Regions from separate parts of the Paenibacillus ilasis genome, predicted to be linked through region 1. Evidence: riboswitches for the same ligand, from Rfam matches in the RefSeq annotation. Region 1 holds a riboswitch; each other region holds the start of a gene.

Region 1 (7,790 bases):
GGATACACCGGATTGAATGGACAGCAAGCCTTCTACCATCATCAGGCGGATTTCAACCTCACGTTTGGATAGACGCTTGAGTTTATTCGCAATCGGGTGACAGATGACATAACCAGTGAAGATACCGAGCAGGGTAGCAATAAATGCAGCCCCGATGGCATGGGCGAGTTCGCCCATATCTTCCATGTGGGATAGTGCAGCGATCAAACCGATAACGGCTCCAAGTACCCCGAGGGAAGGTGCATACATACCGGCCTGGGAGAAGATCAATGAGCCGGAACGATGGCGCTCTTCGGTGGCATTAATATCTTCCATTAATACATCACGTACGAATTCCTGATCGTTGCCGTCAATGATCATGCGCATCCCATTACGCAGGAAGCTGTCATCAATCTCATCGACTTTGGTTTCCAGAGCCAGCAGTCCTTCACGGCGTGTGATCGAAGCCCATTCCATAAACAGCTTGATCATATCCGTTTTGTCCATCAGATTCTGTTTCACGAAGGTCATCTTGACCAGCTTCGGAATCTTTTTCAGCTCGACTAGCGGAAATCCGATGAATAAAGTTGCTGCCGTACCGCCAAGAATGATTAGATAGGCTGCCGGATTATACAAAGCGAGAAGGGAGGCACCTTTCAGGATCATGCCCACCAGTACCGCGACGATACCGATTATTAAGCCTATAATTGTTGAAATTTCCATACCACACCTCATCCGTGAGAAATAAAATAACGAATCCATTCGTCAGAACGGCTCTCATGGAGAACCGGGCCCCTTATGTGGGGCGTTATCCTATTTATCGTCAGGTCGGGCTTTTTTTTTTAGTTGTAATTTCCGGTATAATGGAAGGAAGGGAAACGAAGCTAAGTACGGCAAGGAAAGGAGTGATTAAGATGGGCGTTAAGCACGGAAGGGATTATGGCGAAATTCTGGCAGAACTAACCGAGGCGGTCGGGCGAATTTCCGACAGCTATGTCTTCTTTGAAATGGAAGCTGAGGATTGGGGCAATCTGGGTGTAGCCGAGCAAAATGAGGTTCATGAGGCGCTGGCAGAGGATTTGTTTTATGCGCTGGGCACAGAGCCGGTGATTAACGTTGGCAGCGGCGTGGTCATGCATGATCAGACGAACCATCGAATACATATTTTGATCGGTGAAGAAGAGTTGGCTTTTGTGGCCCTTGTGTAATCACTCCAGTTATCAACGGATACAGGGCAGAATAGAATAGATGACAGATAGCCCATATTACGTGTCAGTCGGCTTTAAGATAGGTTTTTTTCGGGGAGGAAGATAAAAGATGCTTTATACGCAGCAAGAAGTAGAGGCTCATCTGGAAAAGCTTGAGGGTTGGGAATTTGAACAAGGGAGATGGATCGTACGGAAGTATACCTTCTCCTCCTTCATGAAGGGAATTGCTTTTGTTGATGAAGTGGCAGCTATTTCGGAAGCTTTCGGACATCACCCCTACATCACCATAGATTATAAAGTCGTTACACTTCGTCTCACTTCTTGGGACGACGGTGGCATTACGGCTGTGGATATTAAGGAAGCGCAGCAGTTTAACGAAGCCTATGAGAAGAGTCGTTCGAAGGACGGCAAGTCGGGACAATAGAAGGGGAAGACGGTAAGTCCCCTTGGAGGTCCCGAATATGTAAAAACACGCTTGCCCCAGGAAGAACTCCAGGTGCAGGCGTGTTTTGCGTATAAGCTGATTTATTTTTTCTCAGCAAGGTACAGCGCGATGTTTGCGATTTCTTCAGGCTTAAGTTGATCTTTAAAGGAAGGCATTCCCTTACGACCTTTGGTTACAACGTTGAAGATCGCGTCCGCATCCATGTGTCCGCCCACTTGATTCAAAGCCGGTCCAGCGCCGCCTTGAAGTTGGTCGCCGTGACAGCTAATGCAGCTTGCTTTCAGTGTAGCTTCCGCTGCGGCAGCATCGAGAGTCACTTCCGGCATGGTCGGCTTCTCTTCCTGAGCTACCTGTTCCTTACCTGGGAGCGTAAACATCAGCGCAATAGCCAACGCACATGCGACGAAGAACAATCCGCTCATGATCCATTTTTGCATCGTCATATCGTCCCTTCTATGTATACTGCACTTTTGCACTTGTCTCCATTATAAACCAACATCCATAGACAGCATAGCCAGTTGTGACAAAAAAAGCAACTATACGGCGTGGCTTCATAAAAAGTACACAAAATTGTGCTTTTTCATATAGACAAAGATTACTATTCCTCATTTGCCGGGGGCTCATACACCATACAATGGAAAAGGGCGTTACCCGTTGGCGTAAGCCGCTCGTACGTATCGGTGATGTGAAAGCCCGCCCTTTGATAAGCGCGAATCGCACGCTCATTCCAGGTCAACACCTCCAGGTCAATTTCGTCGGCAGGGCGCCTCCGCCTGGCTTCCCGGACAATCGTCTGCATAAACCGTTTACCCATTCCACGCCCGCACCAATCAGGCCGCATGCCAAGTCCGATTCGTGTAACCTCATGCATCGGAAACAGTTGGGCAAACCCCCAAAGGGCCTCCCATTCATCCAGAATCGAGATGTACTGCCTCTGGCGAATGTCCGGATCGCCAAACTCCACCTCAAGCCCTTTCATCTGCTCCCAGGGAAGAAAGCCATAGATATTATAGGGAGGAGGATAGGTCCAGGCGCATATTTCTTCCGCGTGCTCTTCACGCATGATTACAGTGTGAAATGAAATCGGTGTTGCATCCATTTGCGAAATCCTCCTATCGTATGCATGAATAATAACCATTTTACGAATATTCAAGTCACATCAAAAAGCCCGTCAAAGAGAGGTAAGGGCTCCTTTAACGGGCAAGCAGTATGTATAGGATGATTAGCCTCTATAACTTAGGATGTTTCACCGGTTGACTCTTCATACTTATCATTGCTCATAATACGCTTCGCACCCACGTATCGCTGATCATAGTACTCCTCTGAAAGGCGGTTAATTACCACGCCGCGGTTGGAGGAGGCATGGGCAAATTTGTCATCGCCGACATAAATGCCGACGTGGGAGATGCCCTGGCCCGATGTGTTGAAAAACACTAAATCGCCAGCGCGCAGCTCCTTACGGGATACACTTGTCCCCATGTCGAATTGAGAGCCGGATTGATGCGGTAGCTTCAGACCGAGTTTAGCATATACATACATGGTGAAGCCGGAACAGTCAAATCCGCTCGTGGTCGTGCCGCCGTAGCTGTATTTTGTACCTAGCACCTTATCGATTTCGTGATCCAGCGCACGATCCGCAAACACGCTGCCAACGCCCAAAGTGAACAACAGCGTGATACTCAGGGCTGCTGTCGATAATGTTTTCTTCAGCATGGAAAGCTCCTTTTCGTTGCCTGCGAGGTTAGCTTGAGGGTTCGGTTGAAGGTTCCCTATGATCTCTTGACGGCAAGATCAATTCACCCGTGGGTTGGTTCCCCCGCTTCCCGTTCGGCCGGGAATTCGGCATAGCAATCTATGATTAAAGCACTTACATTAATGACAAAGTTGTTACTGCGTCCATTCTATCAGACAGCAAGCGAGATTGGCAATTATTTCTTGGTGAATTTCGCTATTTTTCAATAGCATTAGCCGTCGAAGCATCGGATAAAATCAATATTTTTCCAAAATGGGTGTTTAATGAAGGGAGAGAAGGGTATATAAAGGGTAGAAGATGTGAAGACATGGCGAAGTGAAGTGAACTTGTAGAATAAATTTCATTTTTTTTCGAAAAGCGGGAACTTTTCCGTTGTCCTGAACGTTATAAAGGTATAGACAGAATAAACAAAAGAAAAAAGCCGCTGGATGAGATCGGCACAATCTCATAAGCCCAGGGCTTTCTTGTAAGAGTAAATCAATAAAGTTCCAACATTAATTGTAGTTCACAGCTACAGATTTGTACGTATTTTGACTCATAATTCTCTTAGCGCCTACATATCGGTTGGCATAATAGCTCTGGCTTAGCGGACTGATAATGACACCACGCGAAGATGAGGAATGAGCGAATTTGCCGCTCCCAACATATATACCCACATGAGATACACCTCTACCGGATGTGTTGAAGAACACGAGATCGCCAGCTTTCAGGTTGCTCTTGGATACTGCCGTACCTACTTTGTATTGAGCTGCAGATGTACGCGGCAGGCTAAGGCCAAGCTTCTTGTAAACATAGCTGGTGAATCCGGAGCAGTCAAAACCATTCGTTGTGGTTCCGCCTGTTTTATAAGAGACACCAATGGCTGGTTTGATTGCAGTATTTAATTTGGAATCGGCGAAAGCGCTTCCGGTCCCTAATGTGAGTGCGAGTGCGAGGCCTAGAGAAACAGCCGTTAACTTCTTTTTCAAAACAAAAGCTCCTTCCATTGCCTGCGAGGTTAGCTTAAGGGTTCGGTTGAAGGTCCCCTATGATCCCTCTCTTGCGAGATCAATTCACCCAAAACGGATCCCCCGCTTCCCATATCGTTATGGGAATTCGGCTCCTTAAAATGTTGATGAACCCATTCATTGACGTCTGACGTTCCAACATAGATAACGAATTTACATCGTTCCAACAAAAAGTTACAGTAAAGATGACAAAGTTGTTACTAACATATTCGTTATTTTAGCAGAGTATTAACAATTTGGCAAACGAGGAAAGATCATTTTTAAACAAAAAAACCTGTCCCCATCTTGGGGAAACAGGTTTTTTTGTAATTTGGCGCTCAGAAATTTGTAATATAGAGGATAAATGAACTCTTATTCTTTGTAAAATCAAGACCCGGATAGAAACGTGTCACTTCGGATTACAGCTTATTCGCGAGCATGTTTCATCATTTCAGGGTAACGAATTGTAACGATTAAGGATGCGATGAGGAGGAATCTCTCCACAAATGATATTGAGCGGAAATTACCCAAATTTGGAAAAGTCCATTCAGAAAATAAGAGGCCTGCTGAATAATTAAGCCGATCAACCCGGCCCAGAAGAGCGAAGCCGAGCTCAGGAGCAACAGAATGACACAGGCGGATCCGCCGATGGTGATGGATAACAGCACTGCCGTGCCCAAGCGGCGGAAGAGCGCATGGAGAGAGCTGATCATACCAAAGTCTCCCGTGCGCCCGAACTGCATATAGAGCAATAACAGGCGGATTAGATAGGCGTACAAGAACCAGCCAACGGCATACGGCAGTGCATGAAGGGGCAGAACAGGCTCCTGAATCCCATTTAGCAGAATCGGAAGAATTTTGGGCAGAAGCCAGTAACCGGGCACAAAGGTGAGAATAAGCTCAATCAGATAGAATAGCGTTACAGGTTTCCACAGTTTGCGCATGCCAGTGAAGAAGAATAAACCACGCTCGCCCTTGGCTTCCTGGTGAAGGTTGTAGAAGATGCCGGCCCGAATGAGCGGGGTGAGAACCATCCGGATCAGGAGCAAACCGGCCAGAAGCCATCCGTAGGTGTGGACCGTGCTGCTCAGGGTTAGGCTCATCTCGCCCTCATAGAAGAATAACAGACGGCTGAGCTCGTTAGGGGCAGAATCCGGATATCGCATCAGAAGGGGAACGACTGCCGATTTTACGAGTCGGTACAGGCAGTATCCCCACAGCAAACGGTATAAGAAGAGCAGAATCGAGACGTATAGCTGGTCTTTAACACTGGTCCACCCTTGGCCTGCGTAACTTTTCATGTGCTCCCCCCTCACCATGACAGGCTGCCGAACAGCGTCTCCACAAGCTTGGTAATACTGAGATTCCAGCGTGTAACCACCTTCGGATCCATTCCTGCCTTCATATAGTTATTGATGTGTTTGTTCTCCAGGACGATGGAGTATTTGGGATCAACCATGGCCCAGGCGAGCGGAGTGCTGTACTCCAGGGTGTAAGTAACTTTGCCGTCCTTGCCGCTCCAGGTCCGCTCCACCGTTTTGCCATCCTCAAAGGCGAACACGATCGGCACATTGGTTATATCCCCGTCCTTGCTCGTAATCTTGACCGTAGACTCATAACGAGGATGTTCCGCCGTGCCTTTATTTTTGGTTTTGATCACGTCGATGGCGACATCCGCCATCTGGCTTCCATATACATATTGGTCAAAATACGGCTGCCAGGACGTTTTGCTTACTTGCTCTACAACTTTCTGGAAGTCGGACGTGGTCGGATGCTTGAACCGGTATTTCTGGGCATACGTATGAAGAATCTTCTCCATCATCTGCGGACCGACCTGCCGTTCGATGCCTTGCAGCACCAGCTTGCCCCTCGTGTAAACATTCAGTGCGTAGTTTTCGTGGGAGCTGTATTTCCAGGATTCCATCTTCAGCGGTGCAGGGGAAGTAATGGATGCTCCCTGAGCTGCCGTATTGGAGGTAATACCGTATTCTTTTTCCATCACTCGTTCTTCAGCATAGGTTGCAAAGGCCTCGTCCAGCCACGCTTCCTCAAATTCATTACTTGCGATCATTCCGTAAAAATATTGATGGGCGATCTCATGAATGACGGTCCGCTCCAGCTCATATCCCGGCGAATCGTTTTTGGCACCGAAGGCCGTGACCAGCGTCGGGTATTCCATGCCGCCTGCCCCGTTGCCCGATTCCGGCGGAACGACGATGGACAACGTGGAATACGGATAGGTTCCGTACCATTTTCCAAACGAAGCGAGTGCCGACTTGGCGGCATCAAAGTAACGCTCCTTTAAGTCTTTATGGGCCGGATCGAGATACAGCTTGATGCGGACCCCCGGTACGCCTGGTGCGGAGAATGCTTCTTCTGCCGTGACAAAGTTTGGCGATGCCGACCAGGCAAAATCATGCACATCATCCGCATAGAATTGATAAATTTTTTCCCCGTTTGATTTTTGGGCAGGCTTGGTAGGGAATCCGGTCGCCGCGACAATGTAATTTTCGGGCACTCGGATGCGAACGCTGTAGATGCCGAAGTTCGAATAGAATTCGGAGTTGCCATGGTATTGATGAAGATTCCAGCCTTCCTCTGTTCTTCCGCGAAGACCAGCGGGTTCATAGACCGAAAGTTTAGGAAACCATTGGCCGGCCATAATAAAATTCTCGGTGGTTCCCATGCGAGCAAATATTTTGGGAAGTTCGACCTCGAACTCCAAGTGAATGGTAACACTCTCCCCGCTCTTGATGGGTTTAGGCAGCCGGAGCTTGGCAAGGCTGTGATCCTTGATGTTGCCGTCATCCGGTTGAACAAATTGAAGGCGATGGGTCAGGGCCAGTCCTTCGGTTGTTTTCACGCTGGTAATGGCCATGGAGCCGTATCCGTCGTCTGGCATGGGATCGGAACGAAGCCTGCCGCCCGATTCCTTCATAAAGGTCGTGTCATTGGAAGCAAATGCATTGGGATACAGATGAAAGTACAGCTCGTTTACGCTTTTTTTGCCTGGATGAGTCCAAGTGAGTGTCTGTTTGCCCTTAAGCTTGTTCTCCTCAGGCTCGTACCGAACATCCATATGATATTCCACCAGCCGGTCGCTTAAGGCCGGAGCGGGAATATTAGGCTGCACCTTAGGCGGTGAGAGCGGGGCCTTCTCCACGGCAGAGGCGGAGGGCTTGCCCGCATTTGGGGCAAGAGCAGACGCTGAGGACCCTGGATTCAGAAATATCGGCATCGATCCTGCAAGCAAACCTATGGCAAGCAGGGATGATAGAAAGACTTTGGCACGTGGTGGGACCATATCGAACAACCTCCCGTTGACAAGCATCTAGTGCATGTATATGTTTGCTTTTGGGGGATTATTAGTTAAAATAAAATTATTGGGACATGGGTTATCAATTTAGCAGCTGATACGT
Region 2 (7,790 bases), on a different contig from region 1:
TACGGATATTAGGAACCGGAACTATTTCAAAGCGTTATATTTCAGGGAACGAGGGGGGATCTTGTTTGAGATCGCAACGGATCCGCCCGGATTTACGGTGGATGAAGATCTGGACTCACTCGGGGAACAATTAAAGCTTCCTGCCTGGTTTGAACCGGAGCGAGCCCGTATTGAGGAAGGTCTGGAGCCTATACAAGTCAAAATACAGGAGAGGGGCAACTCAAGTGATATCCATTGACCCGAATACCCAAAGCGAACGGGACATATACAAGCTGCTGATCGGGAGCGTTGTTCCGCGGCCGATTGCCTTTGTTACGACATTATCGGAGGATGGCGTGCTGAATGCGGCGCCGTTCAGCTATTTTTCCATTCTGTCGAGCAATCCCCCTCTGCTGTCCGTCTCCGTTCAGCGGAAGAACGGTACGGCTAAGGATACAGCGAGAAATGCCATGCAAAGCGGCGAGCTTGTCATCCATATCGTGGACGAAGACACCGTAGAAGCCGTGAACGAAACGGCGGCGAACCTGCCCCCGCATGAGAGTGAGCTTGACCGAACCCATTTAACCCCGGTCGTTAGCGAGGTCGTTAAAGTTCCCGGCGTTCTGGAATGCAAGATTCGCATGGAATGTGTGTTGGAGCAGGCCGTCACTTTGAATGGCGCGGATCAGCTTCCTGCTGCCGATCTCCTGATTGCCCGCGTAGTCCGCTTCCATGTTGCAGAGGAGCTTTACGAGCAAGGCCGGATTGACGCTGCCAAGTTGAAGCCTGTAAGCCGTATGGCGGGAAACATCTATTCTTCACTGGGAGAGATGTTTACGGTCGAGCGGCCCGTATAACAGCGGATGGGATGGATAAGGGTTAGGACGCAGCGAATATCAAGCTGTAAGCGTTCATGTACCGCTATTCGATAGCGCGTTGGTCCATGAAAGAAACGGGACTTGTGGAATATCCTGCCTGGAATATGCAAATTCTACATGAATGTGGGGCCGATATGATGAATTCACAATATAGGAGTGATCGACATATGAAGTTTGAATCCAAGGTTGTCATTGTGACGGGAGGCGCCAGCGGGATCGGTGAAGCAGCGGTAAGGCTTTTTGTAGAAGAGGGGGCCAAGGTTGTTATCGCGGATTATTCGGACCGCGGACAGGCCGTTTCCGATGAATTAAGAGGAGCAGGCTTTGAGACGCTGTTCGTTAAGACGGATGTAACCCAAGAACAGGAAGTTACGAATATGGTGAAGCAGACGGTTGAGCATTTTGGCCGTGTTGATGTATTGTTCGCCAATGCAGGCATTGCTCATGATGCGCCTGCCGATCAGTTGTCGATGGACAACTGGCAAAGAACGATTGATATTAATCTTACAGGGGTGTTCCTGTGTGATAAATATGTAATCCAGCAAATGCTATCCCAAGGAACCGGAGGGGCGATCGTAAACTGCGGCTCGATCCATAGCCATGTCGGAAAAGCGGGGGTTACCGCCTATGCTTCCGCTAAGGGAGGCGTTAAGCTGTTAACCCAGTCGATGAGCGCGGATTATGCTCCTAAAGGGATTCGGGTCAACGCCGTATGTCCGGGATATATCGATACGCCGCTTATTAAGGGAAGAACGGAAGCGATCACGCAGCATCTGGTCGGCCTTCATCCGATGGGCCGCTTGGGGCAGCCGGAAGAAGTAGCCAAAGCCGTGTTGTTCCTCGCCAGCGAAGATGCATCCTTCATTACAGGCACGAGTTTGCTGGTGGATGGCGGGTATACGGCCGTATAATTGAAGCAAAGCCCCGATATAACAATCGGGGCTTTGTTTGCAGGAGGAAAGACGAAACTTATATAATGCTGACACCAGCGCTGCCGTAACCTGCGACTGCAGTGACAAGAGTTACGCCAGCAGCTGTTGCCGAGAATACCATTAACAAGCGGGTATTGGCTGCCACCGGAATGGCCAGGCCTTCTACGAAGCCATTGCTTACCGTTCCGGGACCTACAATGCCTGTGAGCGGCGGAGCCAACGTAACAAGAGCGCCTGGTATCGGTGCGAAAGTATTGCTCGTAGCCGGTGCACTGTACAGTTGGGCTGTGATTGTAACCGTGGTTCCTGTCAGGGTAAGCGCCAAAGTAGTGCTAAAGGTAGCAGACAGTGCAGTGATGGTACCAGCTCGTGGCGTGTTAAATGCGAAGTCAAGTGCAGTACCTGCTGCTCCCGTAAGGTCGATCGTTCCACCAGCGAGGGTAACGGTAGGGCCGGAAATACCAAAGCCGACCAGACCGACTGTACCTACCAATCCGCCCAAAACAGTAGTCAGAGCAAGTGGCAGACCAGATGCGAATGGGATGATGGCTCCTCCGGCAGCTGCTCCAGTAGCCCCAGTAGCCCCAGTAGCTCCAGCAGGTCCGACGGCTCCAGCAGGTCCGACAGGCCCGACAGGCCCGACAGGTCCCGCCGGTCCGGCAGGTCCAGCAGGTCCAGCTGGTCCAGCAATACCCGTTGTCGGTCCGGCAGGTCCGGCAGGCCCGATAGGTCCAGCTGGTCCAACCGGTCCAACCGGTCCGATAGGCCCTTGAGGACCTACAGGTCCGCGGATAGCTCTTGGGCATCGGCGCTTTTTAACAACACATACATGATCTTTATGGCCACCATGACCATGAGACGGGCATTTCTTTTTCTTCGCATGAATGACTTCTTTCTCTATCTTTTTAAGAGCACACAATAATTTTCTCTTTCTAGAAGAACGTTCCAAATGAAGCACCTCCTTTAGATTTGTTTTATACTACGCAAGTGCTCTCGGTACGGCATGGGTTAATAGCGTACAAATGATAGATATCCACCTATAATTTCCAGAATGTACGCTAGCCCTTAAGGCATTCATCTATTGACGAATAGCAAAAACCATAGGATGAATTTCAAATTTCCATACGATGTTCATAGGCTTATTACGCAGCGTTTCAAAAAAAAAATTAGGCCTTACATGTAATGGGGGAAGCTTTCACAATCCGGGTTTAATTCATGGCATAAACTATCCATCACATGAACGAGTAAGGGAGGCATGTCAAACGCCTGCTATATAGCGAAAAATAAGCCTGGAATAACCCCCCTGAATGGTAAGGGGACAGGCTTGAATGAGGCATTTTTCCGGTGTGTAATATACCCTGGAAGAATGGCATTTCCGCCTCTAAATTTCCAAAAAAAGCGGTTAAAGGGGTTTGACTTTTCCTGAACTTCCCTTTATCATGAACACACGCTTAGTTTCCGGCATACATTTTCCGGAAAGCGGGGGAACCAGTTTCACCAGGGGCGAGTCACTTGGAATCACGAGTGTAGGGTACCATCTTACCCGAGTCCGTCAGCTAACCTCGTCAGCAGTGGATGGGTCTTTTATACATAATGGATGTTTCATAACAAAGGCCCTTTATTCTCTATAGGGGCCTTTCTCTATTTTTTGACCCCCTGCTGGCGGAGCTATGTCTAGATCCCCTGTTTGGTGGTCTTTTTGTATTCTGCTAAAGAGGAGGGGCAAGGTCGGCAAATGTTGAACCAATTGAATCGGTCAGACGGCATTGGGTTAAAGCGTGCACGGAGATGGATGAATCATCTTCCCTGAAGCCCCGACCCGTGCAAGGTATCTGAATGTCTTTATATCCAAGTTAACATATAAATTAACAAGGATTATTTCATCATGCCATTTTTTAAGAATTGCAAAGTCATAACGAAAGGTTGTGGAAAAGTTTTGAAGAAAGTCGTTGTACTGATGTTGTCATTGATTTTGGTGGTATCGCTTGCGGCTTGCGGCGACAAAGGGAGTACGCTGGATCGCGCCATAGAGCAGGGATATATCACCGTGGGTTTTGCGAATGAGAAGCCTTATGCCTATAAAGAGGCCAACGGGGAGCTGACGGGAGAAGCGGTTGAGATTGCCCGAGTTATTCTGGAACGGCTTGGGATCAAGGAAATGAGGGGAGAGCTTACGGAATTCGGTTCACTGGTTGCCGGACTGCAGGCTGAGCGGTTTGATCTCATTACCGCAGGCATGTTCATTAATCCGGACCGCTGCTCTGCCGTATTGTTTGCCGATCCGGAGTACAGCATCGGGGAAGCCATTGCGGTGAAGCAAGGGAACCCGATGGAACTCGGAAGCTATGAGGACATTGCCAAGAATGACCAGGCCAAGGTAGCCGTCATGACCGGCGCGGTCGAAATCGGCTATATGGAGAAGTCTGGTATTCCCACGGACCGGATCGTACAGGTCCCTGACCAGGCCTCGGCCATCAGCGCTCTCCAGGCAGACCGGGTGCAGGCGATTACGATGACGGGGCCGTCCCTGCAGGCGATGCTGGATTCGGCTAACGACGACAGCATCGAACGCGTGGCTGATTTCGAGCAGCCGGTCATCGACGGAGAGAGCGTTCGCGGTTACGGCGCTACGGCTTTTCGCCAAGCGGATACCGAGTTCCAGGAGGCTTACAATGCGGAGCTGCAAAAAATGAAGGAGTCTGGCGAGTTGCTCGAAATTTTGCAAGAGTTCGGGTTCACGGAAGAAGAGCTTCCGGGTGAGATGACGGCCGCCGCGCTTTGCGGGGAATAGCATGCCGAATTCTTGGATCGATTTTCTCCCTACGCTGCTTAAAGGAGCAGAGATCACGATTATCGTCGCGTTTTTTTCAGCCATACTGGCTATCGTGATGTCCTTTGCAGCCGGATTATGCCGGCTGTCGAAGCTGTGGATCGTCCGGACGTTGACAGCCGTGTACGTGGAAGTCTTTCGGGGAACCTCCTTGCTGGTGCAGCTGTTCTGGTTGTATTTTGCCCTTCCGTTCATCGGCATCGAGCTTCCGAAAATGCTGGCGGCGATCCTCGCGATCGGGCTGAACTTCGGCGCATACGGCTCGGAAATCGTTCGAAGCGCCGTGCTGGCCGTTCCGAAAGGACAGTGGGAAGCCGCCTTAGCGCTTAATCTGAAGCCTTGGCAAAGGCTGTGGAATGTGATATTGCCTCAAGCGTCCCTGCGAATGCTTCCCCCTTTCGGAAATCAGCTTGTGGAACTCATCAAATCCACCTCACTGGTTTATTTCATCACGATGGCGGATTTGACGTATCAGGCGATGGTGCTCCGCAACAATTACATCTCCTGGACGACCGAGATTCTGGTGCTGCTGCTCCTCATGTATTTTGTCATTGCTACGCTCGTCTCGCTGGCGGTTCGACTGCTGGAGCGTAAATGGACAGCGGGGAGGTTATAGCCATGTGGGACTGGAACTATGTGTGGGATATCCTGCCGCAGCTCTTGAATGCGTTAAAGATGACGGTATGGGTGACGCTCTGCGCTTTCGCGGTGGCTTTGATCATCGGATTGCTGCTTGCCTTTGCGACACGGAGCCGATTTAAGGTGTTGTCGCTCCTAACCAAAGGAATCATCGAATTTATTCGCAATACACCGCTGCTGGTTCAGGTCTTCTTCCTGTATTACAGTCTGCCGCTCCTCACGGGAATTTCCATTCCGGCTTTCTATGCCGGGGTGATCGGTCTCGGGCTGCATTACAGCACATATCTTTCCGAGGTGTACCGTTCCGGAATCGAGGGAGTGCCGAAGGGACAATGGGAGGCTGCCACAGCACTGAATTACACGAAAGCCCAAACCTGGCGGAGTATTATCCTGCCGCAAGCCGTACCGCCGATCATTCCGGTACTGGGCAATTATTTGATTGTCATGTTTAAAGAAACGCCGATTCTATGCGCCATAACGCTGGTGGAGATGATGCTGACGGCCAAAAATATCGTGTCGCAGTCGTTCCGCGCATTTGAGCCGTATACGCTGGTCGGGATTCTGTTCCTGATCATCAGTTATATCGCCTCTTTGCTTGTGCAAAGGCTGGAAAAGCGTATGAATCTGCAGCGTGGAAAATAAGGAGGGGAGTCTATTGAATGCCGTTGTGATCGATGAGCAAGCGGAAGCGCCGAAGGAGCCGCAGCAGGAGAAAAGTCTCGCTACCGCTACGGGTACAAAGCCGATTGTAAAATATACCGGCGTGACCAAGTCATTTGGTGACCTCCAGGTGCTTAAGGGCATCGATCTGGAAATGCAGCCGGGAGAAAAGGTAGCTGTGATCGGTCCGAGTGGATCGGGCAAAACGACGATGGGCCGGATGCTGATGACGCTGGAAGAACCCACCGAAGGAACCATCGAGGTGGATGGCGAGCTGCTCTGGCATATGGAGGAGAAAGGCAAGCTGGTTCGGGCCAACGAAAAGCATTTGCACCGGATGCGCTGCAATGTCGGCATGGTCTTCCAGCATTTTAATCTGTTCCCGCACATGAATGTGCTTCGCAATGTGACGGAGGCCCCGCGCAAAGTGCTGGGTTTATCCAAGGAGGAGGCGGAGGAGCGGGCCGTCTCCATGCTGGGCAAGGTCGGCTTGGCCGACAAGCTGAAGATGTATCCGTCCAATCTGTCCGGAGGTCAGAAGCAGCGGGTTGCCATCGCCAGAGCGCTGGTCATGCGGCCGAAGGTGATGGTGTTTGACGAGGTCACCTCGGCTCTTGATCCGGAGCTGGTCGGCGAGGTGCTGGAGGTCATTCGGGAGATCGCCGAAGAAGGCGAAATGGCCATGATGCTGATTACGCATGAGATGGATTTTGCGAAGGAAATCGCGGACCGGGTCATATTCGGAGCCGACGGAAGGATCGTTGAGCAGGGCACGCCGGAGGAGATATTCGATGATCCTCAGAGCGAGCGGCTGCAGAGCTTCCTGCAGCGATTCCGTTCCAACGGAAATTAGTTCTGGAAAGAGGTGATTGTATAGAATGGCTGTAAATACCGAAACCGAAATTGTTTACCGAAGACCGGAAGCAAGGGATGGCACCCGGGTGTGGGAGCTTATACGCGACACCGGATCACTTGATCTGAACTCCCCTTATTGCTACATGCTGCTTGGAGATTACTTCCATGATACCTGCATGATCGCCGAGGATGAAGGGGATATCATTGGTTTTATTTCCGCCTTCCGTTCTCCCCGCAATCCGGAGACGCTGTTCGTATGGCAAGTGGCCGTTGCAAGCTCGCACCGGAGGCAGGGGATTGCGAAGGCGATGCTGACAGGCCTCATGAACCAGAAGGCATGTCATGGCGTCCGTTTCATTGAAACGACAGTATCGCCCAGCAATATGGCGTCACGCAGATTGTTTCTCGGTTATGCCGAAGAGAAATCCATTCCGAGCACCGTAACGGTAGGTTATGGAGCCGAGATGTTTCCGGATGGCACGACACATGAAGATGAGCCGTTATTCGTGATTGGCCCCTTTTTCAATGACATTTAAACAAATGGAGGGAACTATGGACAACCAAGTCATGGAGAAACCGAAGCTTACCGTGTTTAACAAGCTGGAATCGGAAGTAAGAAGTTATTGCCGGAGCTTTCAGACCGTTTTTGACAAAGCCCGGAATGCAAAGCTGTGGGATACGCAGGGCAATGAATACATTGATTTTTTTGCGGGAGCCGGCGCTTTAAATTATGGACATAACAATGAGAAGATTCGCGAGAAGCTGGTCGACTACATCCTGAAGGACGGCGTCACGCATAGCCTGGATATGGCTACGGATGCGAAGGAAACCTTTCTGACCCGATTTCAGGAGGTCATCCTGAAGCCGCGCGGGTGGGATCACAAAGTGATGTTTCCCGGTCCGACCGGAACGAATGCCGTAGAGGCAGCGCTCAAAATCGCCCGCAAAGTGACAGGGCGCAGCACCGTTCTGTGCTTCACGAATGCCTTTCATGGCATGTCGCTGGGATCGCTGGCG
Region 3 (7,790 bases), on a different contig from region 1:
TTGTTATACAGGGAGAGGCGGAAAAGGATGAACATGAATACGGTTCAATTATTGCCAAGAAGTACCCCCGAAAACCAAGGAATCTCATCTCAGTCCATTGAGCGTTTTATCGGATCGATTTAGGAGAAACAGCTTGAACTCCACAGTTTCATGCTGGTACGGCATGGACATGTCGTAGCGGAGGGCTGGTGGAAGCCGTATCAGGCGGACAAACCGCATATGCTGTTCTCGTTAAGCAAGAGCTTTACTTCTACCGCGATCGGACTGCTGACCCAAGAGGGACAGATTGCGCTGGAGGATCGGGTGATCGGCTTCTTTCCGGAATACGCTCCTGAAGATCCCTCGCCGAATCTGTCCGCGATGACGATTCGTGATTTGCTGATCATGGGAACGGGACACGCCCAGGAGCCTGCCATGCCGTCCGATATTTGGGCAGCCGATTTTCTTAAACAAGCGGTTGAGCATGAACCCGGCACCCACTTTGTATATAACAGCGCAGCGACTTACATGCTCTCGGCGATTCTGCAGAAGGTCACCGGCATCACGCTGCTGGATTATTTGCAGCCCCGTCTGTTTGAGCCGCTCGGCATTTATGGAGCCACCTGGGAAAGCTGTCCTCAGGGGATCAACACCGGCGGATGGGGACTTAAGCTGAAGACCGAGGACATTGCCAAGTTCGGTCAGCTTTATCTTCAGAAGGGGGTGTGGGAAGGCCAGCGCCTGATTCCGGAAGCGTGGATTGAAGAGGCAACCTCCAAGCAGATATCCAACGGACCTGCGGATTCCTCTTCGGATTGGACCGAAGGGTACGGCTATCAATTCTGGATGTGCCGCCACGGGGCCTACCGCGGTGATGGCGCATTTGGGCAATATTGCGTCGTGCTGCCAGATCAGGATGCGGTGATTGCGATTACCTCCGGACTAGGAGACATGCAGGCCGTGCTGAATGAAGTGTGGGAGCATCTGCAGCCGGCGATGGGATCTGATGTGCTGCCGGCCGATACTGAAGCGGAGGTTTCTCTTACTGGAACGCTGCAAGCGCTAAAGCTGGATCCGCCAAGCGAAGAGGCGGCATCCCCGGTCGAGAAGGACGTCTCCGGGATCGTATATGACCTCGAAGAGAATGAGGAGAAGCTGCAATCGTTCTCCATTCGTTTTGAAGAGGATGGCGCGGTGATGGAGCTTGCGGGGGAACGTGGCGTCAACTCGATTGCCTTGGGCAGGGGCGAATGGAAGTCGGGAACCACCTCACTGATCATGATGGCGGATAACGAGTATGCTGCCTCCATGACCTGGAAGGACGATCGGACGCTGGAGCTGACCATCCGACTGACAGAGACGCCATTCTACTTAACCACGGAATGCACCTTCGGTGACGAGGAAGGCATTCATCTTGCGTACTGGATGAATCAATCGTTCCAGGGCAAGGTGGTCCGGGAGATTAAGGGCAAGGTTACGGCGTGAAGCCAATAAACCAAGATACATTAAAAACCTCTCCATCGTCATGGAGAGGTTTGTTTGCATGCCGTAATTAGAATCGCTCCGACACCGCCTTTGCCTGCGTAAACAGGAGCAGGTAATCGCGCCCGCCGGCTTTGGAATCGGTCCCGGACATATTGAAGCCGCCGAACGGGTGGGTGCCCACCAAGGCGCCGGTGCATTTCCGGTTCAAATATAGGTTGCCGACGTGGAAATCGCGGCGCGCCTGCTCCAGGTGCTCGCGGTTGTTCGAGATCACCGCGCCAGTCAGCCCGTAGTCAGTATTGTTGGCGAATTGGATCGCTTCGTCGAAGGAGGCGGCCTTCGTGAAGGCCACCACCGGGCCGAAGATCTCCTCTTGGGAAATACGGGCGGTGCTGGCCACGTCCGCGAAGATTGTCGGCTGTATGAAATACCCCTCCGGATCGCCAGGCAAACCGCCGAGTACCAGCGTGCCTTCACCTTTCCCGATTTCGATATAGTCCAGAATTTTACGATAGGCCTTATCGTCGATGACGGGCCCTACCTGAATCTCGGCGTGAGTCGGACAACCGATCACCAGCTTCTTGGAGCGTTCGATGACCTTCTGCAGTACGGCATCATAGACGTCCTTATGCACGATGGCTCTGGAGCAGGCGGAGCATTTCTGGCCGGAGAAGCCGAATGCCGAAGCGGTGATCGCATCCGCCGCGAGATCCAGATCCGCCTCACTGTCTACGATAATGGCGTCTTTTCCGCCCATTTCGGCGATGACGCGCTTGATCCATCGCTGCCCCGGCTGCGTTTTGGCCGCGCGTTCCTGAATCCGCAGTCCGACGTCGCGGGATCCCGTAAAGCTGATGAACCTGGTCAGCGGATGATCCACCAGATAATCGCCCACTTCCTGGCCCGGTCCCGGCAGGAAGTTGACGACGCCCGGAGGCAGGCTGACTTCTTCCAGCAGCTCCACGAATTTGGCGGCGATGACCGGCGTGGTGCTCGCTGGCTTCAGCACAACGGTGTTACCCGAGACGATGGCTGCTGTGGTCATGCCTGCCATAATCGCGAGCGGAAAATTCCACGGCGGAATGACGATGCCGACGCCAAGCGGGATGTAATAGAGATGATTCTCTTCCTCCTCGTGAACCGTCAACGGCTGGGGCGCGCTTAGACGCTGCATTTCGCGTGCATAGAATTCCATGAAATCGATCGCTTCGGCCGTATCCGCGTCCGCCTCGGCACGCGTTTTGCCGGCTTCCAGCGTCATCAGCGCGGAGAACTCGAGCTTGCGCCGCCGCATGATCGCAGCTGCCTTATACAGATATCGTGCCCGTTCGCTCGGCTCGGTGTGCTTCCACGTCTCAAAGGTACGCGCTGCCGTCTGAATAGCTTGTTCGGCAAGCTCGGTATCGGCTTGGGATACAATGCCGATGACCTGACGTTTCCGAGACGGATTGACCGATTGTGCGGTACGCTCCGTATAGATTTTGGTACCGCCGATAACCAAGGGATACGATTGGCCAAGCTCGGCTTCGACTCCGGATAACGCCGCATCGTATAACTTGTTGTTCCACTCGTTGTTGAAATCCATAAATGGTTCGTTCCGAAAAGGTACGCGCATGGGAGGCCCCTCCTTAACATGATATGAATCGAAGCTTAAGGTCTATGGTCCAGCTGCTGAATGCATCATGGTGGGGTGTTTAGGATCTTCTGGTGAGAAGCTCTATGTTAGATATGTATGTCTTCCTGCATGCCGTCATGATTTTTGCATATGAGTTAAGATAGAGTGCATTTTGGTTTACCTTTTGCAAAGGGGGCGCACGCATGGACGGAACCGAGCTTTACCGTAAAGTGATCCTGACGGTGTCCGGTAATAAATTCGTGAAGTGGTTGTCGATCAAGTACGGTCGGAAATTGGCGGGCAGATTCATAGCCGGCGATACCTTGGATGAGGCGCTGGATGAAATTGAGAGGCTGAACGAGAAGGGCATTCTCGTCACGCTCGATCATTTGGGGGAGGGTATCACGACGCTGGATGAAGCGGCCGGGTACCGGGAGGAGTATTTGAAGCTTGTGGAAGGGATTGCCAAGCGGGGAGTGAAATCGAACGTATCGCTGAAACCGACACAGATGGGGATGGCACTGGACCCCGAGATGGCTTACGAGAACATCAAGCTGGTGGCGAAAAAGGCGAAAGAGCACCGGAACTTCGTTCGTCTGGATATGGAGGATTCCCCGTACACCCAGGCCACGATTGACATGACACTGCGGCTCCATCAAGAGGGGCTGACCAATGTGGGGACTGTGATGCAGGCCTACTTGTTCCGTACGGAGGAGGACGTCAAGAATTTAATGCATGCCGGTGTTAATCTGCGGTTGGTGAAGGGGGCGTACAAAGAGCCTGGAACCATTGCCTTTCAGCAGAAGCGGGAGGTTATTGACAACTATAAGAAATTGATCAAAATGCATTTTGATCAGGGCGCCTACGTCGCGATTGCTTCGCACGATGACCACATCATCGACTGGGTGAAGGTGTTTGCCGAGCAGAGCCGCATAGACAAACAGGAATTTGAGTTTCAGATGCTGTACGGGCTGCGGATGAACGATCAGGCTGCGCTTGCGCAGGACGGCTACCGCATCCGGTGTTATATGCCTTACGGAACGATGTGGTACCCGTATTTCACCCGGCGGCTGGCAGAGAAGCCGGCTAACCTGATGATGGTGCTCAAAAATATGTTCAAGTGAGCGGGGGAAAACAACCAATTGCAATGGAAGCGAGGACGGTAGCTCTTTCTAGCTGTCGTCCTAGAAATAATACGCCTCCGAGCAGTTCATTAGGTAGGAACGCTCCAGCGGAAGGCTACCTAACCGCTCACGGGTGATGTGCTGTTGCAGATTGGCCTCCAGATCGGTGAGGGCCGATACGGCGAGTTGCATCCGTACAGATCCCCATTGCTGCTGCTTCTGGGCATAGCGAACGGCCTCCGTCACGGGCATGCCTCTCAGCCTTGTAAAGACGGATGCCCAGCGGACCAGATCCGCGAACTCTCCCGTGCTTGGCAGTGCATATTCGGCATACCCGGCCGCGTTTTCGCAGCTGATTTTAAACAAACCGCAGTTACCGCCTTGATCGCTCGAGGGGATAAAGCGTTCAGCCGAGCTCTGGTCGAAACGGAACATCTCCATGTTGCGGATGGGCTCTTCACATATTACAGGCGATGCGGTTTCGATGACGGGTGCCAGTGCGGCCTCGATGAGTTTCGTCATGATCTACGCTCCTTTATAGGAATGTTATATGCACGGCAAAAAGGCCTGGTGAGCAGAGATACCCCGCTCTCCAGGCCTATTTATCGTTAGAGGCCCTACTCCAGTGGGCGCTTCCGCTTAAGGCTCGGGTGGTGTTCTCTCTCAAAACGCGCCTACGAGGTTAGCTGACGGATTCGGGCTTGAGAGCACCCTACCGCAGCGCCTGACCATCAGGCCTGCGGATTCACCCCGTTCACCAACAGAAGCCCCATTGGCGATTTTGGTTCCCCCGTCTCCCGATCTGTCGGGAGCTCAGCGTAAATGAATGTTTCGAATAGATGGATGAATCATACGCCGGAGGAATCTAAAAGTAAATGGCCATATGGGACGGATACATTCCGAAAATCGATAAAAACCGCAAAAGAAAACGTGTACATTGGGTCGTGTCATCTATTATCATGGCAAAATCTCGGTATCTCGATAGATTACGATAAATATAAGAAAACAAGAGAAATACATAGTATAGAGCAGTATTCTGGAGATAATGGAGCGGAATTGGTCCGTTCCTGTTCGACATAACGCCACATGTGTTTTTGCTCACATTTACATCCTGCAAGGCCGGACGTATGATACGAACTATGAATTGACGGTCATCAAAGACCATGGCATACGGGCAGCCGCTCCATGAAGGTCTAAAGGCAGTGTGAGAGCTGCGCCTGGCTCTTTATGGATTGAATCTTGAGCGAAGGCACCATGGGCCTTCACTGAAACAGCAGGATGATGCGACTCTCACCGCGTAAACCTCCTGATGCTGTGCTGTTCGCCTAGTCTGGACGACAAGTCAATGGCTAATAGAATAACATGCTACTCGTTTTTAATTTTCGCTGAGTCCTTGAATGGAAAAGGAACGGGGGAACCAGTCGGGAGATGAACTTGATCTCTCTGGGGTGAATCCTGTAGACAAGATAACGGTCTATGGGTAGGGCGACTCTCACGCCCGAATCCGTCAGCTAACCTCGTAAGCGTATCGAGAGAGGCAACGATTGTCGTGGACTTGGGCCATGGTGTATTTCACCGTGTCCTATTAAGGAGCCTGCGGGAAGAGTTCTTCTCTTTCCACGGGCTTCTTTGTTGTTGCCTTCTCTTTCTGACCTTAGGAGGAGAAAAGAAGATGGAGAAACCGCAGGAATTCATCCTGGTATCCGCGCCGAACAAGGCCGGGGAGGAATTCGTCCGCCAGTTGATTCAAAAACATGTTTCGTTTGCGGCCATAGCCAACAACCGGGCTGAGCAGGAGAGGTTGCGAGATCTGGGCTGCAAACACATTATTCTGATTGATACAAGAGACGAGCAAACCTGGATCATTCCTGAGTTTTCCGTCAGCAAGGTGTTTCTGTTCGAAAGCAGCTTGAATCTGTGCTGTCGCTATTTACGGATTTGCCGGACTTGGACCGCAGAGTCGATTTATGTGATCACCCATTCCAGCAATCCGCGATTGATATACAAAGGGTTGGGTGCTGATGTGGTGCTTCATACGAACCATCGTCACGTGGCCTTTCTCATAGCGTCTATTGGCAGTTAAGCGTTTGGCTGATTTCACAACGAGTTTCGGGAGGTTGTATTCATGCAGGATTTAGTTATGTTGCTTATTTTGGGAGGAACCTACGGACTGCTCATGCTGTTTATGTCCTGGTGCGGGCGTGTGGTTTCGGAACCGGAGGCTGATCAGCCGTGATGATCATGTTGATATTCACGATTTTTATTTTTCTCTATTTGATTTATGCGCTGATTCACCCTGAAAAATTCTAGGGAAACGGCTGAAGGAGGAAGGCATTCGTCATGGGCATTTTACAAATTGCCATCGTTATACTCGTTCTGGTGCTGCTGGTCAAGCCGCTGGGAACTTATCTATACCAGGTGTTTCGCAATGAAAGCAATGGAACGGACAGATGGTTCTTCTGGGTGGAGAAACCGATTTTCGCTCTGATCGGCTTGAAAGAACGCAAAGGGATGACATGGAAAGGGTATGCCGTCAGCTTTGTGTTAACGAATATCGTGCTGGTTGCGGCGGGGTACTTGATTCTGCGGCTGCAAAAGGTGCTGCCGCTGAATCCGAACGGCATCGGTCATATGGAACCGACCTTGTCGTTCAACACGATCATCAGCTTTATGACCAATACGAATCTTCAGCATTACAGCGGGGAGTCGGGATTGTCTTATATGGCCCAGATGGCCGTCATTACGATGATGATGTTTACATCCGCCGCGACCGGGCTGTGCGTGGCGATTGCTTTTATCCGGGCGGTAACCAGCAAGGGCACGACCGTCGGCAACTTCTTTGAGGACTTCGTTAAGGCCCACACCCGGGTATTCATCCCGGCAGCGTTCATCATTGCGATGGTGCTGGTGGCGCTGCAGGTACCGCAGACGTTAAAGCCTACGCTCAGCGTCACGACGCTGGAAGGAAGCGAGCAGCAAATTGCGGTAGGACCGGTGGCTGCACTCGAATCGATCAAGCATCTGGGCACCAATGGGGGCGGGTTTATGGGAGCCAACTCGGCGCATCCATTCGAGAACCCGTCCCCGCTGACCAATGTGATCGAAATTCTGTGCATGTGGAGTCTTGGGGCGGCGCTCCCGTATACGTTCGGTTTGTTCGCCAAGAGCCGCAAACAGGGCTGGATTATTTTTTCGGTAATGATGACCTTATTTATCGGATTCCTGTCGCTGAACTATGCCGCCGAAACCAACGGCAATCCGGCGTTGAACCGCCTGGGCATCGACGTTTCGCAGGGCAGCATGGAGGGCAAAGAGGTCCGGTTCGGGATCGCCCAATCCTCCCTGTTTACGACGGTGACAACCGCGGCCACGACCGGGTCGGTTAACAACATGCATGATACGCTCACGCCGCTCGGCGGGATTACGCCGCTGTCCCTGATGATGCTGAATTCCGTTTTTGGCGGAAAAGGTGTTGGCCTGATGAACATGCTCATGTACGCGATCCTGGCGGTGTTCCTGGCTGGTCTTATGGTTGGCCGAACCCCCGAGTTTCTCGGCAGAAAAATCGAGGCCCGGGAGATGAAGCT
Region 4 (7,790 bases), on a different contig from region 1:
ATCATCCCAAGGCATTCGCAGGATACGATATTGCACAAAAGTTGAATATTCCCGTATTTGCGGCACATCCGATTCCTATCATTGCGCCGACAGGTACTTTCACCAATCCCATTTTACCTTTCTCCTTCAGGAATCGGTGGCTAAATGAAAAAAGCTATCATCTCAACCGTTTCATGCTATTATCCTTCAAAACATTGATGAATACCTGGAGAAGCGAGACGTTACATTTACCTCCGCGAAGTGTATTCTCTGATGATCTGTGCGTAAACGGACGTGAAATCCCGGTGCTTTATGGTTGCAGTCCTTCGGTTATGCCATTTGACCCGAAATGGAAGGATCGAGTCTGTATGGAGGGATTTTGGTTTCTGGAAGATATGGATTGGGACCCGCCAAAGGAGCTGGAGTCATTTATAGCGTCAGGTCCCCCACCGATCATTATTAGTTTTAGCAGCATGCCTTTAAAGCAAGATCATGTGCTCCAAATGACCATGGAGGCTTTACAACGAACGGGGCAACGCGGGATCATTCTGGTTGGCTGGAGTGGAATGCAAGCGTTCGGCGATGTGCCCGAGAACATCTTGTGTATACAGGAAGCGCCGCACACATGGCTGTTTCCGCGAGCTGTTGGTGTTATTCATCATGGCGGAGCAGGGACGACAGCGGCCGTTCTGAAAGCGGGGAAGCCGATGACCATATCTCCGTTTCATGCGGATCAGCCTTTTTGGGCAAGACGTATGTATGAGTTAGGCGTATCGACCAAGCCGATTCCTGAAAAATCAATGTCTGTCGAGGGTTTGGTTGAGCGGATAGCAGCCCTAACGAGTCAATCATCACTGAGAGTAAATTCAACGGCACTGTCAGAAAAAATTCGAACGGAGAGAGGTGTTGATCGAACTGTAGAATTTATTGAGAGACGGTTGCACAATCACTTTTGAGTGAATCCCCTTTGCAAGGATATGTCTACTAAAAGATGAGATGTTGGAGGACAAGAAAATTCTTGATTGAGAAGCCTGAACTACCCAATCAAGATATGATCTTCCGCGTAACCAATTTTGGAGGTGCGCTTTTTTTGAGCCAACGCATAAGCGAGTGTTAAGGGACCCAGACGACCGGCAAACATGGTTATTGTCACAATCATTTTCCCCACGGGGGACAATTCACTTGTCAATCCCATCGACAATCCAGTGGTGCTAAATGCTGAGGTTGCTTCAAACAACACTTCCAAGAAATGTTCTTCGAGCATTCCTTCAGAGATGGTCAGCAACAGGGAAACTCCCAGCACGACCACCAAAGAACTCATGACAACGGCCAGGGCGCGCATGACGGTTTCTCCAGCTATTTTGCGCTTGAAGGCATGGATTTGACCACCCCCGCGAAAGGTTTGGATCGTTGCTAGTATGAGTACAACAAGCGTATTGATCTTAATACCGCCGCCTGTTCCTCCGGAAGCAGCACCGATGAACATCAAAATAATAATGAAAAACTGAGAAGCCGCCAGCATACTGCCGATGTCAATCGTGTTAAACCCCGAGCTTCGAGGCGTTATGCCTTGGAAAAAAGCAGCCAGCACTTGTTCGCTTTCGCTCAATTGGCCAAAGGTTGACGGATTCCAGCTCTCTAAAAAGTATATAAATAGAAAACCGAGCAGGGACAGCGTTCCTGTCCCAACTAAGACAACCTTGGAGTGAAGCGAAAGCTTCTTCCATGAACGTTTTTGGAATACATCCACAATGACGATATAGCCGAGACCTCCAATGATGAATAACAAGACAATCGTAATATTGACGATCGGATCGCCGACAAAGGGGGAAAGGCTGTCAGACCACAGGGCGAATCCGGCATTGTTGAATGCCGAAACGGAATGGAAAAGGGCGTAATAAGCTGCCTGTCCCCACCCGAAGTCCTGTTGCCAGCGGAGCGTCAGGACAATCGTAGCTAATGCTTCAAACGCGAATGCAATGAGCACCATATACATTGACAATTTAACCAAACCTTGTGCCGAGGTCGAATGCGTGGTTTGCTGTATAATGAGTCGTTGCTTCAACCCAATTCTCTTCCCCAGAACAATGGCGACCATGACGCCAAAGGTCATAAAGCCGAGCCCGCCAATTTGGATCAACATCATAATAATGACTTGTCCAAAAGTCGAAAAAACACTACCGGTATCCAAGACAACCAGTCCGTTTACGCATATTGCCGAGGTGGCTGTAAATAAAGCATCCAGCAGACCAACCGACCTTCCGGTGGAGGATGAGTGGGGAAGCGCAAGCAGTGCGGTCCCGATTAATATCAATGTGAAAAAAACGAGCATGATGAGCTGAGGGGGACTCATATTTTTTTTTAGCTTGTTGATGAAAAACTCCATTTTGCCAGGAGCGGAATGTTGTGTATTTCGGTTGTTCGAATTCATGTATGGTTTACGCACAAGTTCCACTCCATCCTTTATTGATCGCTGTGTTTCTCATACATTTCTCTGTTTTGGAAAAAAGACGAGTCTACCACTTTTCCGTGACTTATTTTCAAATACTGGACCTCTCGACCTGTTTTTATTTTCAGCAAGCCGGTGTCAAAATCGGTATTTAATTCTTTGAAAAAGAGACCTTCGGCTATAGGATCGCCCCCGGATTCCTTATTCTCGAGCATATACTGAGAACCATCTCTAAACACGGTGACTCGAATTCCTCGTTCATGTGTGTCTGCCATTTGATCATCCATTCTTTGAACTGCTACAATGTGCAAATCCGTTTCGCCTATCTGATTTAGGAGTTCGTTGATAAACGAGCCACGCGTTATTTCTTGCCACCTAGTTTGGCCGGATTGTCCGATGATGAGTTGGGTAATATGATGGTTTTTGGCGGTTTCGGCTATGATTTCTGAAGCCTTGCGATCTTCATTCGTTTTGACGATAAAGGTTGCCCCATATTCGTCGCATTTCATTTTCCACTCGGCCATATATCTTTCTTGTGCCTGATCAAGCTCATCTTCACGTAAGGGTATAACGCTTAACACAAACAGGGGACACTGAAGAAGTCTGGCTAATTCGCCACCTCGGCGAATAAGACGTTCTCCGTTTGGACCGTAATACACGCAGACCAGTATTTTTTCGTTATTCAGCAGTGAACTCATTCCTTTCTTTTCTGCAAAACAGTTTTAACAAAAAAGGCCTGGATGCAGAGACAAATCTGCTTCCAGGCCTTGGCTGTACGGATCATGGACAAGTCAAAGTAGTAAGAGTGTTCTCTCCCAAGACGCTGACGAGGTTAGCTGTCGGATTCGGGATTGAGAGTTCCCGTTCCTTCTTGATCAGAAAGAATTCACCCCTAAAGCTTAGTAGCTTTGTTGGTTCCCCCGTTCCTCATAGAGGATTAAGCATCAGTGCGTATGAAATTTATCGTAATAAATATTAGGTTAAAACATGCTAAAAGTAAACAGTTAGTGATGAGTAAACAATACCATATCATTGGATTGAAGTAGAACCTATGCTTTATTATGGTATATACTACGCAAAGAAGCCCGCGGGGTTTCATGGTCTGTCGGAATTGAAAGGGGAAAATATGATGGCTAGAGGCAAATCAGAGTCGCTAAAATCATTCAAACAGTTCAACTTATCATCTTCACGTCTGATCCTCCTTGGTTTCGCCATGCCGATTGTCATCGGCGCGATCTTGTTGGCCTTACCGATATCGTCTTCATCAGGTGAAGGGATCGGTTGGTTAAACGCTCTGTTCACTTCAACATCTGCCGTATGCGTAACGGGATTGGCCGTGGTCGATACAGGAACCGACTTCTCCCTTTTTGGACAAATCATCATCATGTGCCTGATTCAAGTCGGCGGGCTTGGTTTCATGACCTTCGGCGTTTTGATCGCCGTTGTGCTAGGAAAGAAAATCGGACTGAAAAATCGACTGCTCCTCCAAGAATCCACTAACGCATTATCAACGCAAGGCGTTGTGAGGCTGTCTCTAGGCATTTTTCTGATTGCCCTCATTATCGAGATCGCTGGAGCAGCCTTGTTAATCATTCGTTGGGAAGAGGAACTGGGCTGGGGACAAGCTATTTATTACGGCGTATTCCACTCCATCTCTTCTTTTAATAACGCTGGCTTCAGCCTTTGGTCGGATAGTCTAAGCCGGTATGTGGGGGACCCGTTAGTCAACATCGTCATCACCCTGCTTTTTATCATTGGCGGACTAGGATTTACTGTTGTACTGGATGTATGGAAGCACAGAAGGTGGAATAAGCTGTCCCTTCATTCAAGAATCGTTTTGTCGACTTCAGCATTTCTTTGTTTAGCCGGCTTTATCGTTATTTTCATTATTGAGTTGTTCAACTCCCGTACATTCGGCTCCTTGACCTGGGGAGAGCGAATATGGGCGGCTTATTTTCAAGGCGTGGTGACTCGTACCGCCGGGTTTAATACGATTGATATCGCCGCGATGATGACGACTTCTCAATTTTTTATGATTTTTCTCATGTTTATCGGGGCTTCCTCTGGATCCACCGGAGGCGGGATCAAAACCAATACTTTCGCCGTTCTTTTATTCACATTGGTTAGCATTATTAAGGGGAAGCAGGACGTGCAGTTATTAAATCGGCGCATCCCCCAATCGATTATCCTTCGGTCCATCGCCGTCATGGTGATTTCTGTAGGCGTTGTGATTTTTGCTACTTTCTTGTTAACCATAAGCGAACATAGTTTGCAAAAGGATTTTATGGAAGTTCTGTTCGAAGTGACCTCTGCTTTCGGCACGGTGGGTCTATCAATGGGATTGACGCCTGAGCTGTCTCCCTTTGGCAAGGGAGTCATCATTTTGACCATGTACATCGGCAGACTCGGCCCCTTAACACTCGCCTTTGCGCTGTCGCAAAGAGTTGTCAATCAAAAATACCGGTTGCCTGAAGAGAAAGTGCTTATTGGCTAAGAAGGATTTGGAGTTTAGCGTGTACATATATTGAAGGGGAACAAAGCCGCAATTCGGAATACGAAAAAATAAGATTCAGCTGGAGTTGTCTAATTAGAACTCCTAGGCTGAACCTTATACTCGTTCCGTGTTCTACTCGTTCCGTGTTCTTTTTTGCTTACTCGGAGGGTTCTTAAATATCCGCCCCGTCTTTTTCCTTGATGGGGCCGGCTAATCCAAACTTCTTAACCAAAGGCTTGATGGTTAACCCCTGAACGAGAAGTGAGAAAAGGACGACGCTAAAGGTGAGCACGAGTATATCGTCGCGACCGTCGAAGGATGTAGGCAAGCTTAAGGCAAGTGCGATCGATAAGCTGCCCTTTAACCCGCCCCAATTCAAAACCACTTTCCATGAAGAAGGGAAGGATTTCAGGAAATACAGACTCGCGTAGACGGCCAATGTTCTTCCGATTAGAACAATAAGAACGGCAGCCCCGATTAACGCCCATTTGTCCGCGAAATTAATATGCTTGATTTCGAGACCGATCATAAGGAAAATCAATGAATTCGCGATTAACGTGATAACGTCCCAGAACGAATTAATGTTCATCTTGGTTGTATCCGACATCCCGATGCGCGCTCCGTAACTGCCGAAAATTAAGCCGCCCACAACGACGGCAATTACGCCGGAGACGTGGAAATGCTCGGCAATAAAGTAACTCCCGAAGAACAGGAGCATAGAGAAAGCAATCTCCAGCGGATAATCGTCATAGAAGCGAATGAGCTGCGAGAACAGATACCCCAGCACGCCTCCAACCGCGATACCGCCCACACCAAACTTTAGAAAGAGCAGTAGGCCGCTGCCTAATCCCGCCCATCCCATTTCCATATACGTAAGTAGATAGACGGTGGAGATCTGGAATAACACAACGGCAATTCCGTCATTAAACAGTGATTCCCCTTCGATGATGGTCACAATTTTCTTTGGTACGCCTAAAGATTTGAAGATGGAAATGACACTGATCGGATCTGTGGCGCTCATCAAAGCCGCAAAGGTAAATGCAACAATTAGAGGCAATCCCATAAGCCCATACATTGCAAGAGCAATCAGAAGGAACGAAAGCAGCGTCCCGCCAAAAGCGAGGGCAAGCACCGGCTTGCCTTGTTCACGAAGATGCGAGAACGGAAGCTTTAACGTGGCGTCGCCGAGAAGGATTGGCAGGAACAAAGAAATAATGATCGCTTGAAACACACTCGATTGGGTGATGAATGATTCAGCTTCATCCAGTACCGGTACATGGAGCATTCCAAGCAGCAGGCCTACGATAACAAGAGCAATGGAGTATGGCTGATTCATTTTTTTAGCTAATGCGATCACACCCATCGATATCGCAAGCAAAATCAGCAATTGGACGAAAACCTCGTTAAAATGATGCATAATGCACCCCTCGTCAAAGGATAAAATCTCCATTTATTGTAACCGAAAGACACCGTAACACCAAATATATTGACACTCGGGAGTAGAAGGAGTATTTTGTGAATATAAAATAAAATTATTCACAGAATCACGAACTTCACAATTAAGGATGTGAAACTGCAGCATGCCCAAAAAATTTTCTGATGAAGAACGCAAGTGGATCCGCCAGAAACTGCTGACTGAGGCACGCCATCATTTTGAAACGGCGGGCCTCCGCAAAACCAGCGTTGAAGATCTCACGAAGGGCGCAGGCATTGCCCAAGGCTCGTTTTACATGTTTTTCGGATCAAAAGAGGAGATCTATTATGAATTGATTCTGGAGGAGGAGCAGCGAATCCGCAATGCCGTTCTGGACTTATTCCCTCCTGAAGAGGTCTGCAGCAAGGGAAGCATTAAAGGGTTTCTCTTGTATTCACTAAGGATGATGGATGAGAGCCCGCTGCTTCGGCAGATGATGGATCGCGGGGAGATGGAGCTGTTGTTCAGGAAATTGCCGAAAGCCCTGCTGGAGCGTAACTTTACGGAGGATCAAGATGCGCTCATGCCTGTGATTACGGCTTGGCAGAAGGCTGGCATTTTACCGAGTACGGCACCCGAATCCATCGTGAGCATGATCAGATCATTAGCGCTGCTTACGCTGCACAAAAAAGAGATTGGAGAGGAGCAATTTACATCAACGGTCGAATTGTTAGTTGAGTTATTATCTGCCGGTATGCTTGCAGTGTCTAAAGCGGCGAAGGGAGATGGGGCGTCGTGATCGAAGTAAGAGGGCTTCATTACACGTATCCCAATCGAAAAGAGCCGACCCTGCAGGGGCTTGATTTTGTCATTTCGCCTGGAGAAATCTTTGGATTCCTCGGCCCGTCCGGCGCTGGTAAAAGTACAACGCAAAAACTGCTGATCGGCGTTCTGAAAGGATATCAAGGAAGTATAAAAGTCATGGGTAGCGAAATCAGGGACACCGGTCCCGATTATTACGAGCGAATCGGAGTAGCTTTTGAATTCCCGAACTTCTATAGTAAATTTTCGGTTCACGAAAACTTAAGGCTCTTTCGTTCCCTTTACAGAGGGGAGACTGAGGATCCAATGAAACTGTTGGAACAAGTGGATCTGACGAATGCCGCAAATATGAAGGTTTCCCAGCTATCCAAGGGTATGAAGATGAGGTTGAATTTCTGTCGGGCGTTATTGGATGACCCAGAAATACTATTTCTGGATGAACCTACTTCCGGATTAGACCCGGTCAATGCCCAGCGAATGAAGGAATTGATACTTGCCAAAAAGGCTGCCGGTAAGACGGTTCTTATCACCACGCATAATATGCAAGCGGCCGAAGAGCTTTGCGATCGGGTAGCATTTATCGTCGACGGCGAAATTAAATTGATCGATTCACCCAGAGAGCTGAAACTTCG

Evidence for each region. Region 1 has a riboswitch for cyclic di-AMP ahead of ACETK5_RS32000 (C40 family peptidase). Riboswitches for the same ligand answer to the same signal wherever they lie in the genome.
Region 2: it holds a riboswitch for cyclic di-AMP, as region 1 does, so the genes downstream of both, ehuB (ectoine/hydroxyectoine ABC transporter substrate-binding protein EhuB) here and ACETK5_RS32000 (C40 family peptidase) in region 1, are expected to answer to the same signal.
Region 3: it holds a riboswitch for cyclic di-AMP, as region 1 does, so the genes downstream of both, ACETK5_RS21970 (hypothetical protein) here and ACETK5_RS32000 (C40 family peptidase) in region 1, are expected to answer to the same signal.
Region 4: it holds a riboswitch for cyclic di-AMP, as region 1 does, so the genes downstream of both, ACETK5_RS10265 (universal stress protein) here and ACETK5_RS32000 (C40 family peptidase) in region 1, are expected to answer to the same signal.

What each region holds. Positions count from the first base shown of each region.
Region 1 covers NZ_JBHDJG010000008.1:51,484-59,273, reverse strand. The annotation lists gene motA (flagellar motor stator protein MotA) at 1-702, opposite strand, end outside; gene ACETK5_RS32020 (hypothetical protein) at 894-1,187, shown strand; gene ACETK5_RS32015 (4a-hydroxytetrahydrobiopterin dehydratase) at 1,297-1,611, shown strand; gene ACETK5_RS32010 (c-type cytochrome) at 1,713-2,069, opposite strand; gene ACETK5_RS32005 (GNAT family N-acetyltransferase) at 2,231-2,731, opposite strand; gene ACETK5_RS32000 (C40 family peptidase) at 2,869-3,342, opposite strand; cyclic di-AMP (ydaO/yuaA leader) riboswitch at 3,348-3,487, opposite strand; gene ACETK5_RS31995 (C40 family peptidase) at 3,880-4,353, opposite strand; cyclic di-AMP (ydaO/yuaA leader) riboswitch at 4,357-4,496, opposite strand; gene ACETK5_RS31990 (hypothetical protein) at 4,845-5,672, opposite strand; gene ACETK5_RS31985 (M1 family metallopeptidase) at 5,684-7,675, opposite strand.
Region 2 covers NZ_JBHDJG010000005.1:156,757-164,546, reverse strand. The annotation lists gene ACETK5_RS30790 (ring-cleaving dioxygenase) at 1-238, shown strand, start outside; gene ACETK5_RS30785 (flavin reductase family protein) at 225-836, shown strand; gene ACETK5_RS30780 (SDR family NAD(P)-dependent oxidoreductase) at 1,025-1,768, shown strand; gene ACETK5_RS32515 (exosporium glycoprotein BclB-related protein) at 1,827-2,333, opposite strand; partial or broken gene ACETK5_RS32510 (hypothetical protein) at 2,332-2,559, shown strand; cyclic di-AMP (ydaO/yuaA leader) riboswitch at 3,228-3,375, shown strand; gene ehuB (ectoine/hydroxyectoine ABC transporter substrate-binding protein EhuB) at 3,726-4,580, shown strand; gene ehuC (ectoine/hydroxyectoine ABC transporter permease subunit EhuC) at 4,582-5,235, shown strand; gene ehuD (ectoine/hydroxyectoine ABC transporter permease subunit EhuD) at 5,238-5,900, shown strand; gene ehuA (ectoine/hydroxyectoine ABC transporter ATP-binding protein EhuA) at 5,914-6,771, shown strand; gene ectA (diaminobutyrate acetyltransferase) at 6,797-7,309, shown strand; gene ectB (diaminobutyrate--2-oxoglutarate transaminase) at 7,326-7,790, shown strand, end outside.
Region 3 covers NZ_JBHDJG010000002.1:405,163-412,952, forward strand. The annotation lists gene ACETK5_RS21955 (serine hydrolase domain-containing protein) at 151-1,464, shown strand; gene pruA (L-glutamate gamma-semialdehyde dehydrogenase) at 1,532-3,079, opposite strand; gene ACETK5_RS21965 (proline dehydrogenase family protein) at 3,283-4,203, shown strand; gene ACETK5_RS21970 (hypothetical protein) at 4,264-4,725, opposite strand; cyclic di-AMP (ydaO/yuaA leader) riboswitch at 4,859-5,032, opposite strand; cyclic di-AMP (ydaO/yuaA leader) riboswitch at 5,577-5,745, shown strand; gene ACETK5_RS21975 (hypothetical protein) at 5,876-6,286, shown strand; gene ACETK5_RS21980 (potassium-transporting ATPase subunit F) at 6,445-6,513, shown strand; gene kdpA (potassium-transporting ATPase subunit KdpA) at 6,544-7,790, shown strand, end outside.
Region 4 covers NZ_JBHDJG010000001.1:2,191,412-2,199,201, forward strand. The annotation lists gene ACETK5_RS10255 (glycosyltransferase) at 1-935, shown strand, start outside; gene ACETK5_RS10260 (TrkH family potassium uptake protein) at 1,016-2,365, opposite strand; gene ACETK5_RS10265 (universal stress protein) at 2,443-3,126, opposite strand; cyclic di-AMP (ydaO/yuaA leader) riboswitch at 3,234-3,382, opposite strand; gene ACETK5_RS10270 (TrkH family potassium uptake protein) at 3,558-4,922, shown strand; gene ACETK5_RS10275 (cation:proton antiporter) at 5,095-6,339, opposite strand; gene ACETK5_RS10280 (TetR/AcrR family transcriptional regulator) at 6,503-7,135, shown strand; gene ACETK5_RS10285 (ABC transporter ATP-binding protein) at 7,132-7,790, shown strand, end outside.